Regions from separate parts of the Polymorphospora sp. A560 genome, predicted to be linked through region 2. Evidence: riboswitches for the same ligand, from Rfam matches in the RefSeq annotation. Region 2 holds a riboswitch; each other region holds the start of a gene.

Region 1 (4,922 bases), 1.4 Mb from region 2:
GCGATGTTGGGGCAGCGGTTGGCGTCACTCCCGATCAGCGCCATCCATCACAGTCCGCTGCTTCGCGCGGTGGAGACGACACGGGTGATCTGCGAGCACCTGCCTGGCGTCCCGGTCGAATCCTCTGAACTGGTGGGCGACTACATCCCGCCAGTTCCGGATCCGCAGGCTCTGCCCGATGTGTACGCCAGGTTTCTCGACGGGCTCTCTACCGAGGACTACGCGACGGGAGCGGAGCTGGCGAACGCCGCCATCCAGCGGTACGGCGTACCAGCCACGGCCGGCGGCGCCGACCCGGCCAGCCATGAGCTGATCGTCACCCACAACTTCCTGATCGGCTGGTTCATCCGGCACGCCCTCGACGCCCCCGAGTGGCGGTGGCTGGGCCTCAACCAGGGCAACTGCGCCCTGACCACGATCCTGTACCGCCCGGATCGCCCGCCGGCACTGGTGCTCTTCAACGACATGGGGCACCTTCCCGCCGCACTACGCTGGACCGGCTTTCCGCCGGACCAGCACGTCTAGCCACCTCGACACGTCGGCAGGCCGGCGACCGCACACCGGCAGGCTGCCACGGTCGGTAGGCACAACCCCTCATCCGAGCCACCGTGAACCCGTGGGGGAAGTAACTGTGCGACCGCTGGGCGCCGGTCAGGTAGCCTGGTCGGCGCGGGCTGCTAGCTCAATAGGCAGAGCTGTGGACTTTTAATCCATAGGTTCAGGGTTCGAGTCCCTGGCGGCCCACTCGGGATCCATGGCGACCGTCCGCCGGCGCCGGTCTGGAGGCTCGGATGGACGACGTCGTCGGATGTCTGGCCTGCGACCTCACCGCAGGCCGGACATCCGTACCGGGGGGTCGCATCCACCGGACGGCGCACTGGGTGGTCGAGCACTGCGTCGGTCCGCTCGGTGTGGGCACCCTGATCGTCAAGCCGTTGCGGCACGTCGTGCAGGTCGCCGAGCTGACCGATGGCGAGAGCTCGGAACTCGGCCCACTGCTGCGGCGGATGGCCGCCGCGGTGACGGCGTTGACGAGCCCGGAGCAGGTCTACGTGTGCCTGTGGTCGCACGCCGACGGCAGGCCCGGGCACATCCACTTCGTCGTCCAGCCGGTACGGCGCGAGGACATGGACGGCCACGACCGGTTCGGGCCGGCACTGCAGATGGCGATGTTCCAGGCCGGACAGACGCCTGATCCACGAGCGGTGACGGTGTTCGTCGAACGTTTACGCGACCACCTCGCGGCGGAGCCTTCCTGACCTGGTCGGGAGCATCCGGTCGTCGTGTGGGAGCTCGCCGACAGTACCCATGATTCGGGAGGCGTCCAGCCGTGCAGGAACCGCGTAGGGCCCGACAGCTCGGTATCGAGATCGGTGTGCTGCCGACGGGCGCCCACAACGCCATCACCGACGTGAGCGGCGTACGGGTCGGTCACACCACGATCGTGGCCGGCGACAGCATCCGTACCGGGGTGACCGCGGTCGTACCGGAGCAGTTGTTCACCTGGGCGGCGCTGCCGGCCGGGCTGTCGGTCGGGAACGGGTACGGCAAGATCGTGGGCTCGACCCAGGTAGCCGAGCTGGGCGAGATCGAGACACCGGTGTTGCTGACCGCGACCCTGTCGACGTTCCGGGTCGCGGACGCGTTGGTGACGTACCTCCTGGGGTTGCCCGGGCGGGAGGACGCGCAGTCGGTGAACCCGGTGGTCGCCGAAACCAACGACGGCTTCCTCTCCGACATCCGGGCGCGGCCGGTGACCGAGGAACACGTGCTCGCCGCCCTGCACGGTGCCACCGGTGGGCTGCCGGGCGAGGGGTGTGTCGGCGCCGGCACCGGCACCGGCGCCCTGGGGTTCAAGGCCGGAATCGGTACGTCGTCACGGGTGACCACGACCTCGCGCGGAGCGGCGACCGTCGGTGTCCTCGTCCAGTCGAACTTCTCCGGCGTACTGCGGGTGTGCGGGGTGCCGGTGTCGCGCGAGCGGATGGGCGTACCGGTGGCACCGGTGACGCCAGGAGCGGCGCCTGGGGCGGCCGCGGAGCATCCGGGCAACTCCTGCGTCATCGTGGTCGCGACCGACGCCCGCCTGGACGCGCGCCAGCTCGGCCGCCTCGCCCGGCGCGCCATCTTCGCGATGGGCCGGGTCGGGTCGGACTTCACCAGCGGCAGCGGGGACTACGCGCTGGCGTTCGCCACGGCCGAACCGGTGCTGCCGGTGCTGCCGGTGCTGCCGGAGTCCGATGTGGATCCGTTGTTCACCGCCGTCCTCGAGGCGACCGAGGAGGCGCTGCTGAACTCGCTGTTCATGGCGACGACCACGGTCGGGTTCAACGGCCACGTCAGGTATGCCGTCCCGCACGACAGGTTGCTCGCGCTGCTCGGTGAGCGTGGTGTGGCCGGTACGGGCTAGGACCACGCTCCGTCTTGGCCGGCCCACAGGCCGGCGAAGTGGCTGATCGGGCCGTTGCCGTGGCCGACCCGCAGGGCCGCGCCGTGGGTGATGCTCTCGGTCAGCCAGCGCTTCGCCCGGTCGACGGCATGCTCCCAGCCGGGTGCCTGCGGGCGCAGGGTCGCCAGCGCCGACGACAGCGAGCAGCCGGTGCCGTGGGTGTTGGTCGTCTCGATCCGCTCACCGGGGAACTCGAAGAGGTCCCGGCCGCCGGACAGCCGCCCGCCGGCGTCGACCAGGGCGTCGGAGGCCGACCCGTCGGCGAGATGCCCGCCCTTGGCCAGGACGGTGACGCCGTACGTGGCGGACACCCGGTGTGCCTGCTCGAGTACGTCGTCCCACCGGGAGACCGCGGGCTCGTCGGCGAGGACGGCGAGTTCGGGGATGTTGGGCGTGACGAGGTCGGCGTGCCGGACGAGGTTCCGGATCGCGTCGACCGCGCGCTCGTCGAGCAGCCGGTCGCCGCTGGTGGCGACCATGACGGGGTCGAGGACCACGACCGGCGGCCGCTGCCGGCGGAGCCAGTCGGCGACCGCCTCGATGATGGTCGAGTTGGCGAGCATTCCGATCTTCACGGCGTCGATCTCGACGTCGTCGCTGACCGAGTCGAGTTGTTCGGTGAGGAACTCGACCGGCGGGATGTGCACCGAGCGGACCCCCATGGTGTTCTGGGCGACCAGGGCGGTGACCACCGCCATGCCGTATCCGCCGTTGGCGGCGATGCTCTTCAGGTCCGCCTGGATTCCGGCGCCGCCGGTCGGGTCCGTACCCGCGATGGAGAGGACGCGTGGTGTCTGCCGGTGGTCGGTCGGGTCAGTCGGGTGCATGGCCGCACGCCTTCCTGAAGGGAGCGGCGGCGCACCGGGCAATGGCGGACAGGCGTGGGCTCACCCGGACATCCCTTCGCTAGTACGAACTAGATCAGGTTCGACGGGTGTGATCTCAGCCCGCTCGAAGGGCGGGCACCCCGTGTCACTGCCGACATCGTATCCAGCCCGCGGGCCGGGTACGAGCCGTGAGACCGGGTGGCCCGGCTACGGGCGTCGCGACCGGCCGGGGTAGCGGATCAGCAGGCTCGCGTGCACCTCGTCGTCGCCGACCGCGCCGTAGACGTGGGGTACGTCGGAGATCCAGGTGATGTGCTGGCCGGTGCCGGCGAGGGCGGGCGCGCCGACGGGGCCGGCCCGGAGCAGTCCACTGAAGACGGTGACGTGTTCGGTCACACCCCGCTGGTGTGCCGGTGAGGTCTGGGGTGGTCCGGGCGGCACCCGCATCCGGTAGAGCTCGAAGGTGACGTCGCCCTCGTCGAAGACCTGGAGCAGGGTCGCCTCGACCGCCGTACCGCGGATCGTCGCGGCATCCGTGCCGGGGGCGGCGAGTACGGCGGCCAGCGGAACCCCGAGTTCGGCCGTCACCGCGTAGAGCGTCTCCAGGGTCGGGTTGCGGGTGCCGTTTTCCAGGCCGGACAGGGTCGCCTTGCCGACGCCGGCGCGTCGGGACAGGGCGGAGAGGGAGACGCCCCGCGCCTCCCGGAGTTCGCGGACCCGCCGGCCGACCTCGGCGCCCTCGCCGCCTCCGTCGACCGCCGGTCGGCGGCTTGTACGACGCGAATCCATCCGGCTATGGTGCATGACCGGAGCGTTCCGTTTGCGGAACGGCCTGGTCATGGGGAGGACCGTCGATGGAACGCCTGGCGCAACCGGTGCTGGCCGGTGTGGTGACCGCCCTCGTCGGCTTCGCCAGCTCTTTCGCGGTGGTGCTCGCCGGGCTGCGCGCCGTGGGCGCCACCGAGCGACAGGCCGCCTCCGGTCTCTTCGCCCTCTGTGTGGTGATGGGGCTGGTGGCGATCTGGTTGAGCCTGCGCCACCGGCTGCCGATCAGCGTCGCCTGGTCCACCCCGGGGGCCGCCCTGCTGGTGTCGACCGGGGCGGTCGAGGGCGGGTTCCCGGCGGCCGTGGGCGCGTTCCTGGTCTCGGCGCTGCTCATCGTGGCGGCGGGCCTGTTCCCGGCACTCGGGCGCTGGATCGCCGCCATCCCGCAGCCGATCGCCAGTGCCATGCTGGCCGGCGTACTCCTCAGCCTCTGCATCGCCCCGGTCCGGGCGCTGATCGACGTACCGCTGATGGCGGCGCCGGTGATCCTCACCTGGGCGCTGCTGACCCGGTTCGCCCGCCGGTGGGCGGTGCCCGCCGCGCTCGTCGTGGCCGTCGCCGCGATCGCGGTGTCCGGCCCGCCCGGCGGCCTGACCGGGGCGGCCCTGCTGCCGGTCCTCGAGTTCACCGCGCCGACCTGGAACGTGTCCGCCCTGGTCAGCGTCGCCCTGCCGCTCTTCGTCGTCACGATGGCCTCGCAGAACGTGCCCGGCATGGCGGTCCTGTCCAACTACGGCTACCGGGCGCCGCTGCGCCCGATCCTGGTCGGCACCGGGATCGCCAGCGGCCTGACGGCGCCCGCCGGTGGTCACGTCATCAAC
Region 2 (4,922 bases):
TCACCGGCAGCAGGTCGAGCAGGCGGTGGGCGACGGCCGGGTCGCGTTCGAGGGTCGGCCCGAGCACGCTCGGCGACTCACCGCCGTGGATCACCACGTCGCGCAGCGCCACCCGGTTGGTGGGCACCAGTCCCCCGGCCCGGCCGGCGATCTCCATGGCGAGCGCCTCGGAGTGGCCGGTGCCGAAGGCGTGCACCACCCCGTCGGCGGCCAGCGCCGCGGCGATCAGGTCGGCGGCCCCTTCGACGGCTTCGCGCTGGCCGGCGGAGACCCGGTCGATCGTCGACCGGACGACGGACAGGTAGGCATCGGCGCTGAGGGTCATCGGTCCTCCGGGTTCATCGGTTGGCGGCGATCCAGTCCACGGCGAAGTCGACGGCGGCCCGCTGGCGCATCAGCCGGCACCGGGCGGCACCGACCTCGCCGAACCGGACCGCGCCGGTCCCGTCCAGGTCGGCGCCGAGCAGTTCGAAGTCGCCCTCGTCGAGGTCGACGTCGTCCCACCAGCTCCATTCCCGGCCGCCGGCGCCGGTCAGCACGGCCGCGCCGAGGCGCTCCCGGGGCGGGTCCGGCTGCCGGTATTCGGCCAGGTGCAGCGAGGTGTTGGAGTCGTGGCCGACGCCGAGCAGCAGCACGTCGGCGTCGAGGTCGTAGAGCCGGCCCAGCGGCGAGGCGTCGCCGAGCATCCCGGCCCGCGGGTGGTCGGCGACGAGGTCGCCGGCCCGGGCGCCGAGGGCCGCGAACGACACCTGCGGGTGGTCGCTGCGCCGGGCTCCCGGCGACGTACGCACCAGCTCGGCGAGCGCCCCCATCCAGCGGCTCGGCGTCACGGCCGGGTCGAAGCCCGGCATCTCGTCGCGGATGGTCGCCCACCAGTGCTCCGGTACGGGCGGGTTGCGCCAGTTCGCCGGGTCGGAGTTGTCCGGGGTGTGGGTCGGCACTACCAGGGTGCCGTCCGGGCCGAGCACGTCCCGCAGGGCCAGTACGACGGTCTGCGGGCCGCCGCACACCCAGCCGAGCGGGCGCATCGAGGCGTGTACGACGAGCACCGATCCGGGCCGTACGCCGAGCCGGACGAGGTCCGCGGCGAGCATGGCGCGGGTGAGCGGGGCCGCCTGGGTGATCTCCACTCCCGCCACGGTACGTCGGCTACCCGTACTGCTGTTTCGGCGGGTCCACCTGTCGCCAGGACTCGACCTGGAGGTAGGGGATGTCCTCGCCGTTGACCGGGTCGGTCATGACGCGGTCGGTGTAGCCGCCGACCACCTCGACCCAACTGTCGGCGGGCAGCCCGACCGGAACGTTGCCGCTCATCCCGAGTTTGATCGGCCGCCCGTCGGCGGCGCAGCAGGACAGGATCATCCGGGCCAGGATCGGTTCGCCGCCCGGCCCCTCGGCGAGGAAGCCGGTGAGCTGCACGGTCCGGCCGGTCAGCGAGGCGCCGCCGTCGAAGATCGCCCGGGACGCGTAGTCGAGCACGCTGATCTTCGCCGGGTCGCCCTCGGGCAGCGGCGGGTAGCTGTCGGCCCGCTGGCTGGATAGCGCGGTGCCGGCCTGGCCGGCGGCGAACGAGCCGAGCGCCGGCGGGGCGACCAGCAGCAGGCCGAGCACCGGTGCGATCAGCAGCCAGCCGACGCGCGGCTCGTGGTGCCCCTTGCCCCCGTGCTCGTGGCCGTGGTCGTCGTGCTCGTGGTCGTGCCCGGCGCCGGTGGTGCCCGGCCGGGGGCGCAGGTCGTGCAGCAGCGTCATCACCGCGACCGCGACCAGCAGGACACCGGAGGCGATCAGGAACGGCCGCAGCCCCTCCTTGACGTAGCGCAGGTACATGTCGGTGAAGCTGGCCTTGAGTACCGAGCCGCCGAGCAGCAGCAGCACCACGGCCTGGGCCCGCCGGTTCATCGCCGTCCTCCGCTCACAGCAGCACCACACCGACCCCGACGGCCACCAGTACGGCCACCACGAAGGTGGCCGGGGCGAACCGGAACGCGAACCGCCGGCCGAAGACGCCGGCCTGCATCGACACCAGCTTGAGGTCGACCATCGGGCCGACGACCAGGAATACCAGCCGGGAGGTCAGCGAGAACTGCGACAGCGACGCGGCGACGAAGGCGTCGGCCTCCGAGCAGATCGACAGCAGCACGGCGAGCACGGCCAGCACCAGCACCGACAGCACCGGGTTGTCGGCGACCAGTTGCAGCCAGCGCTCCGGCACCAGCACGTTGATGCAGGCCGCCGCCATCGCGCCGAGCACCAGGAAGCCGCCGGCGTGCACCACGTCGTGGCGTACGGCCGCCCAGAACGCCCGGCCCTTGGACATGCCGTCGAGTTCGGGTCGGTGCGGCAGCCGGATCCAGTCGGCGCGGCCCAGCCGCAGCCACAACCAACCCATGATCATCGCGACGACGATGCTGGCCAGGCCGCGGGCGACCACCATCTCCGGGCTGCCGGGAAAGGCGACGGCGGTCGAGGCGAGCACGATCGGGTTGATCGCCGGCGCGGCGAGCAGGAACGCCAGGGCGGCGGCGGGGGTGACCCCGCGCCGGATCAGCGAGCCGGCGATCGGCACCGCCCCGCACTCGCAGCCGGGCAGGACCACGCCGGCGGCGCTGGCCACCGGTACGGCCAGGGCCGGGTGTCGCGGCAGCGCCCGGGCCCAGAACGAGCGGGGCACGAAGACCGCGATCACGGCCGAGAGCACGACGCCGAAGACCAGGAACGGCACCGCCTGCACCATGACCGAGACGAACACGGTCGTCCAGGTCTGCAGGCGCGGGCTGGAGATCGCGGTCGAGAGCGGCCCCCGGAAGACCACCAGCAGGAGCAGCAGCGCGGCGAGCACCTCGACCGAGCCGATCCGGTCGCCGAGGAGCGGGCGGCGCGGTGGTGGTCCGGGGTCGGGTGGGCCGCCGCCCGCCGGTCCGGTGCCGCTGGCGGGGCCGGCCCCCGTGGTGTCGGGGGCGGCATTGGCCGTGGTCACTGAAGGCTGGTCCCTTCACTACGGACGGTCGCGGTGGGGGCAGACCACCCTACCGCGCGACCAGGTGTCGGGGGCCACATCCGACCTCGGCGCTGTCGCGAAATCACCGTCGGTGCTAGCGTCGGCGCCACAACTTCATATCCGACAGGGGAGCGCACAGCGCTGAGAGTGCGGGACACCACCGCAGACCCTCGAACCTGATCTGGGTAATGCCAGCGCAGGGAGTTCGGTCGATTCTCCAGCCGCGCCACGACCGTCCGGTCGTGGCGTGCGTCTTGCCTGGTTCGCTCGAAGAACTGGGAGGCACAGCCATGACACAACCCACCGCCAGCCGCTGGCGTACGGTCGACATCGTCGTCGCGTCGGTGATCGCCGTCGCGTTCGGCGTCATCTTCTGGGCCTGGAACCTCGTGTGGAGCGCCACCGACCCCGCCTTCGCCTTCTTCCCGGGGGCCCAGGGCATCATCTACGGCATCTGGCTGCTGCCCGGCGTGATCGGCGGGCTGGTGATCCGCAAGCCGGGGGCGGCGTTCTACTGCGAGTTCCTCGCCGCGTTCATCTCGGTGATCCTCGGCAGCCAGTGGGGTGCCCTGGCCATCGTGCAGGGCGCCTTCCAGGGCCTCGGTGCGGAGGCCGCGTTCCTCGCGTTGCGTTACCGCTCCTTCAAGCTGCCGGTGGCCGTGGTCTCCGGCGCGCTCGCCGGCCTGGCCGCCGCGGTCTTCGACCAGATCCGCTACTACGCCGGCTACGACCTCGTCTCGTTCCGGATCCCGATGTTCGTCTTCACCGTGATCAGCGCCGCCGTGATCGCCGGTGCCGGCGGCTGGGCGCTGACCCGGGCGCTGGCCCGGACCGGGGCCCTGGATCGCTTCCCGGCCGGCCGCGAGCGGACCGCCGTCTGAACCGGATGCACCGATCAAGGACCGGGTACGCGGCGGCGCCCGCGTACCCGGACTCGGCCTGGACCGGCGACCCGGCACCCGGCGACCCGGCACCCGGCGGCCCGGTGGGGCGCCGGTGAGCACCGTCGAGCTGCGCGGCTTCGGGTGGCGGCACGCCGGCCGTAAGGCGTGGGCGGTCCGCGGCCTCGACCTGCGCGTCGAGCACGGCGAGCGGGTGCTGCTGCTCGGCCCGTCCGGGGCCGGCAAGAGCACCCTGCTCGCCGCGCTCGCCGGGCTGCTCGCCGAGGACTCCGGCGAGCAGGAGGGCACCGTCGAGATCGACGGGCTCGACCCGCGCAAGTCGCGGGAGCGGGTCGGCATCGTCTTCCAGGACCCGGAGAGCCAGCTCGTGATGGCGCGCTCCGGTGACGACGTGGCGTTCGGGCTGGAGAACCGGGGGGTGCCGGCCGGCGAGATCTGGCCCCGGGTCGACGAGGCGCTGCACCGGGTCGGTTTCCCCTACGACCGGGACCGGCCGACCGCCGCGCTGTCCGGCGGCGAGCAGCAGCGGCTCGCCCTGGCCGGCGTCCTCGCCCTGCGCCCCGACCTGCTGCTGCTCGACGAACCGACGGCCAACCTCGACCCGGCCGGCGCGGCGCTGGTACGCGACGCGCTCGATCGCGCGGTCGGCCGGGACACCACGATGATCCTGGTCGAGCACCGGGTGGCCGACGCGCTGCCGCTGGTCGACCGGGTGGTGGTGCTGGCGCCGGCCGGCGGCGTGACCGCCGACGGCGCACCGGATCAGATCTTCGCCAGCCACGGCGACACGCTGGCCGACGGCGGGGTGTGGGTGCCCGGCCGGCAGGTCCCGGCCCGCCGGGCCACGACGGCACCCGGCGACGTGCTGCTCACCGCCGGGGCGGCCGGCCTGCCGCCCCGCCTGGCACCGACCGACCTGGCCGTACGCGCCGGCGAGGCGGTCGCCGTACTCGGGCCGAACGGGGCCGGCAAGTCGACGCTGGCGCTGCTGCTCGGCGGGCTGCTCCGGCCGGGGACCGGGC
Region 3 (4,922 bases), 820 kb from region 2:
GGCGACCACTACTTCACCGCTGAACCGACCAGCCCCGATCAGCGCCGCGACATCGAGTTCACCGTGGCGGGGCACGGTCTCACCCTGGTCGCCACCGGCGGCGTCTTCTCCGCCGGGCGGCTCGACCCCGGCACGGCCGTACTGCTGCGCAAGGGCGAGTTGCCCGCGGCCGGTACCGGCCACCTGCTCGACCTGGGCTGCGGTTACGGGCCGATCGCGTGCGCGCTGGCGACCGTCGCGCCGGCCGCCACCGTCCACGCCGTCGATGTCAACGCCCGTGCCCGGGAACTCGCCGGCGAGAACGCGGCTCGCATCGGCGTCGCCGACCGGGTCCGGGTCGCCGCGCCCGACGACGTACCCGACGACATCGTCTTCGCCCAGATCTGGTCGAACCCGCCGATCCGGATCGGCAAGGCCGAACTGCACGCCATGCTCACCCGCTGGCTGCCCCGGCTCGCGCCGGACGGGGTCGGCTGGCTCGTCGTGGCCCGGCACCTCGGCGGCGACTCGCTGCACCGCTGGCTGGTCGAGCAGGGTTTCCGGGTCGACCGGCACGCCAGCCAGAAGGGCTACCGGGTACTGCGGGTGACCCGCTGAAACCCGCTGTCGCCGGACCGGTCGGTTCGGGCACGATGCCCCGGTGGGTTACGTAGACGTCGCCGGGGTCGCGCACACGCTGCCCGACGGCCGCCAACTGTTCGCCGACGTGTCGTTCCGGGTCGGTGAGGGCGCCAAGGTCGCCCTGGTCGGCCCGAACGGCGCCGGCAAGACAACGCTGCTGCGCATGGTGGCCGGCGACCTGACGCAGCAGACCGGTGCCATCGCCCGGTCCGGCGGGCTGGGCGTGATGCGCCAGTTCATCGGCATGATCGGCGACGACACCACACTGCTCGACCTGGCGCTGTCGCTGGCCGCCCCGGTGCTTCGGGACGCCGGCCGGCGGTTGGTCGCCACCGAGGCGGCGCTGCGCACCGCCGAGGCGCGCGGCAAGTACAGCAACGCGGCCGGCAAGGCGCAGATGGCGTACGCCGACGCGCTGGCCGCCTGGGGCGAGACCGGCGGGTACGAGGCCGAGGTGGTCTTCGACACCGTCGCCACGATCGTGCTCGACCAGCCGTGGGACGCCGTCCGGGACCGACCCGTGCGCACCCTCTCCGGCGGGCAGCAGAAGCGGTTCGCGCTCGAACTGCTGCTCCGTGGCACCGACGAGGTGTTGCTCCTCGACGAGCCGGACAACTTCCTCGACGTACCCGGCAAGCGGTGGCTCGAACGGCGGCTGCGCGAGTCGGCCAAGTCCGTGCTCTACGTCTCGCACGACCGGGAGTTGCTGGCCCAGACCGCCGACCGGGTCGTCGCCGTCGAGGGCGGCAGCGCCTGGACCCACCCGGGCGGGTTCGCGAGCTGGCACGAGGCCCGGGTCGCCCGCCACGACCAGCTCGAGGAACGTCGGCGGCGATGGGACGAGGAGCACCAGAAGCTGCGTGAGCTGATGCTGATGTACAAGCAGAAGGCCGCGTACAACGACGGGATGGCGTCGCGCTACCAGGCGGCGCAGACCCGGCTGCGCAAGTTCGAGGAGGCCGGCCCGCCGCCGCTGCCGCCGAAGGACCAGGCCGTCCGGATGCGGCTCACCGGTGGCCGTACCGGCAAGCGGGCCGTCATGTGCGAGCAGCTCGAACTCGACGGCCTGACGTACCCCTTCGACCTGGAGATCTGGTACGGCGACCGGGTCGCGGTCCTCGGCGCGAACGGCACCGGGAAGTCGCACTTCCTGCGGCTGCTCGCCCGCGGCGGCACCGACCCCGACCCGGCGAACGTGCCGGTCGACGTCGGGGTGACACTGGCACCCGTCACCCACGACGGGGTCGTACGGCTCGGCGCCCGGGTCCGGCCCGGTCACTTCTCGCAGACCCACGACCGGCCGGAGCTGATGGCGAAGACCCTGGTCGAGGTGTTGTGGCGCGGCGATGACCACCGGGACGGGATGGACCGGCACGCGGCGATGGCGGCACTGGGCCGCTACGAACTCGCCGGCCAGGGCGACCAGCGGTTCGGCACGCTGTCCGGCGGTCAGCAGGCCCGGTTCCTCGTGCTGCTGCTGGAGCTGTCCGGGGCGACCCTGCTGCTGCTCGACGAGCCGACCGACAACCTCGACCTGGCCAGCGCCGAGGCACTCGAAGAGGGGCTGCGGGCCTTCGACGGCACGGTGGTGGCGGTGACCCACGACCGGTGGTTCAGCCGGTCGTTCGACCGCTTCGTCCTCTTCCGCGGCGACGGCGAGGTGGTCGAGGTGCCCGAACCGGTCTGGGACGTCGCCTGACACCGTCCCGCATAGGCTCGCGACATGACTGAGATGCGCTACCGCCGGTTGGGTGACTCCGGGCTCGTGGTGTCCGTGGTCGGCATCGGCTGCAACAACTTCGGCCGCAAGCTCGACGCCGCCGGCACGAAGGCGGTCGTGGACGCCGCGATCGACGCCGGGATCAACCTCTTCGACACCGCCGACATCTACGGCAACCCGCACGGCGCCTCCGAGGAGCAGCTTGGCGCGGCCCTGCGCGGGAGCCGGGACGAGGTGGTGGTGGCCACCAAGTTCGGCATGAACATGGAGGGGGCCAACGGCGCCGACCGGGGTGCCCGCGGAGCCCGCCGGTACATCGTCCGGGCCGTCGAGGCGTCGCTGCGCCGGCTCGGCACCGACCACATCGACCTCTACCAGATGCACGAGCCCGATCCGGCGACGCCGATCGAGGAGACGCTGTCGGCGCTCGACGATCTCGTCCGCGCCGGGAAGGTCCGTTACCTCGGCAACTCCAACTTCGCCGGCTGGCAGATCGCCGACGCCGAGTGGACCGCCCGGACCCGGAACCTGACCCGGTTCGTCAGCGCCCAGAACCACTACAGCCTCATCGAGCGGGACGCCGAGACCGAGGTCGTGCCGGCCTGCGAGCGGTTCGGGCTGGGCCTCCTGCCGTTCTTCCCGCTGGCCAGTGGCCTGCTCAGCGGCAAGTACCGGCGGGGCGAGAGCGCGCCGCAGGGCACCCGGCTGGCCGAGGACCGGTGGGCCAAGCGGCTGGCCGCCGCGCCCTGGGACCTGATCGAGTCACTGGAGAAGTTCGCCGCGGAGCGCGGCCGCAACCTGCTCGACGTCGCCATCGGCGGGCTCGCCGCCCGCCCTGCGGTCACCTCCGTGATCGCCGGGGCGACCACCCCCGACCAGGTACGCGCCAACGCGCGGGCCGGTGCCTGGGAGCCGTCCGCCGAAGACCGGGAGGCGCTCGCCACCCTGCTCTGACCTGGTCCCCCCTTTACGGGGACCGGACGGCAGACGTACTCTCGGTCGCGGAAGTGACCCACGGGAGCCCGGTGCACCGGGCTGAGAGGGGGGCTGCAGCCCCCGACCGTCGAACCTGATCCGGGTAATGCCGGCGCAGGGAGGAGTGCTGCTGTGCCGTCTTTCGGACGACTGCATCTCGTGACCGACACCCGGCCGGGCCGGGATCCGCTCGCCGTCGTACGGGCCGCCCTGTCCGCCGCCGGCGCCGAACTCGTCGTACAGGTCCGGGTCGAGGACCTGGCGAGCGACCGGGAGGCGTACGACCTGGCCGGCCGGGTCACCGACCTGTGCGCGGCGGCCGGAGCGACCTGCCTGGTCAACGACCGCCTGCATGTCGCGCTCGCGGTCGGCGCCGCCGGCGGCCACGTGGGCGCGCTCGACCTGCCCGTCGACGCGGCCCGCCGGGTGCTCGGCCCGGACGCGGTGCTCGGCGCCACCGCGCGTACCGGGGAGGCGGGGCGGGCGGCGGTGGCGGCCGGGGCGACCTATCTCGGCGTCGGACCCTGCTACCCGACGTCGACCAAGGACGGGCTGCCGGCCCCGATCGGGCCGGCCGGGATCGCCGCGGTGGCCGGCGCGGTCGACGTGCCGGTCATCGCGATCGGCGGGGTGACCGCGGCCAGCGCCCCGGAACTCGTCGCGGCCGGCGCGTACGGCGTGGCCGTCGTCGGCGCCGTCTCGTCGGCCGCCGACCCGGCCCGGGCCACCGCCGAACTGCTCGCCGCGATCACGGCCGTCCGATGAGGCCGGACGTCGCCGTCGTCGGCGCCGGGCCGATCGGACTCGCCATCGCATGGCGCTGCGCCGCCCGGGGGATGAGCGTGGTCGTCCACGACCCGGCCCCCGGTTCGGGTGCGTCGGACGTGGCGGCCGGGATGCTGGCCCCGGTGGCCGAGGCGTACTTCGGCGAGGAGGAGCTGACCTCGCTGCTGGTCGCCTCGGCCGCCCGCTGGCCCGGCTTCGCCGCCGAACTCGCGCGGGCCGCCGGCACCGAGGTCGGCTATCGCGACGAGGGCACCCTCGTGGTGGCCCTCACCGCCGACGACCTGGCCGAGGCGGAGCGGCTGTGGACGTACCAGCGGGGGCTGGGGCTGCCGATCACGGTGCTGCGCCCGGCGGAGTTGCGGGCCCGCGAGCCCGGGCTCTCGCCGCGGGTGCGCGGTGGCGGGTATGCGCCCGACGACCACCAGGTCGACCCCCGGCGCCTGGTCGTCGCCCTGGCGGCGGCGGCGCGGCGGGCCGGGGTACGCGTCGAGCCGACCACGGTCACTGATCTGTCCACGGTGGACGCGGGCACGGTGGTGGTCGCCAACGGCGTCGGCGCGGCCGCACTGGCCGGCGTGCCGGTCCGGCCGGTCAAGGGCCAGGTGCTGCGCCTGCGCGCGCCGGACGGTGCCGCGCCCGGCTTCCGGCACGTGATCCGGGGCTACGCCGACCGGCGGCACGTCTACCTCGTGCCGCGCGCCGACGGCGAGGTGGTGGTCGGGGCGACCGTCGAGGAACGGCTCGATGACACCGTCACGGCGGGGGCCGTACTCGATCTGCTGCGGGCCGCGACCGACCTGCTGCCGGAGATCGCCGAATA

What was found. Region 2 has a riboswitch for thiamine pyrophosphate ahead of QCD66_RS07515 (ECF transporter S component). Riboswitches for the same ligand answer to the same signal wherever they lie in the genome.
Region 1: it holds a riboswitch for thiamine pyrophosphate, as region 2 does, so the genes downstream of both, thiD (bifunctional hydroxymethylpyrimidine kinase/phosphomethylpyrimidine kinase) here and QCD66_RS07515 (ECF transporter S component) in region 2, are expected to answer to the same signal.
Region 3: it holds a riboswitch for thiamine pyrophosphate, as region 2 does, so the genes downstream of both, thiE (thiamine phosphate synthase) here and QCD66_RS07515 (ECF transporter S component) in region 2, are expected to answer to the same signal.

Annotation. Positions count from the first base shown of each region.
Region 1 covers NZ_CP122282.1:223,289-228,210, forward strand. Annotated here, with positions in the region: gene QCD66_RS01070 (histidine phosphatase family protein) at 1-525, shown strand, start outside; tRNA gene QCD66_RS01075 (tRNA-Lys) at 672-744, shown strand; gene QCD66_RS01080 (HIT family protein) at 792-1,259, shown strand; gene QCD66_RS01085 (P1 family peptidase) at 1,331-2,410, shown strand; gene thiD (bifunctional hydroxymethylpyrimidine kinase/phosphomethylpyrimidine kinase) at 2,407-3,276, opposite strand; TPP riboswitch at 3,331-3,429, opposite strand; gene QCD66_RS01095 (helix-turn-helix domain-containing protein) at 3,484-4,065, opposite strand; gene QCD66_RS01100 (benzoate/H(+) symporter BenE family transporter) at 4,131-4,922, shown strand, end outside.
Region 2 covers NZ_CP122282.1:1,628,075-1,632,996, reverse strand. Annotated here, with positions in the region: gene QCD66_RS07535 (sugar isomerase domain-containing protein) at 1-325, opposite strand, end outside; gene QCD66_RS07530 (AAC(3) family N-acetyltransferase) at 339-1,130, opposite strand; gene QCD66_RS07525 (TIGR03943 family putative permease subunit) at 1,150-1,899, opposite strand; gene QCD66_RS07520 (permease) at 1,913-2,854, opposite strand; TPP riboswitch at 3,114-3,219, shown strand; gene QCD66_RS07515 (ECF transporter S component) at 3,289-3,879, shown strand; gene QCD66_RS07510 (ABC transporter ATP-binding protein) at 3,995-4,922, shown strand, end outside.
Region 3 covers NZ_CP122282.1:811,040-815,961, forward strand. Annotated here, with positions in the region: gene QCD66_RS03845 (class I SAM-dependent methyltransferase) at 1-597, shown strand, start outside; gene QCD66_RS03850 (ABC-F family ATP-binding cassette domain-containing protein) at 641-2,320, shown strand; gene QCD66_RS03855 (aldo/keto reductase) at 2,354-3,295, shown strand; TPP riboswitch at 3,347-3,454, shown strand; gene thiE (thiamine phosphate synthase) at 3,449-4,081, shown strand; gene thiO (glycine oxidase ThiO) at 4,078-4,922, shown strand, end outside.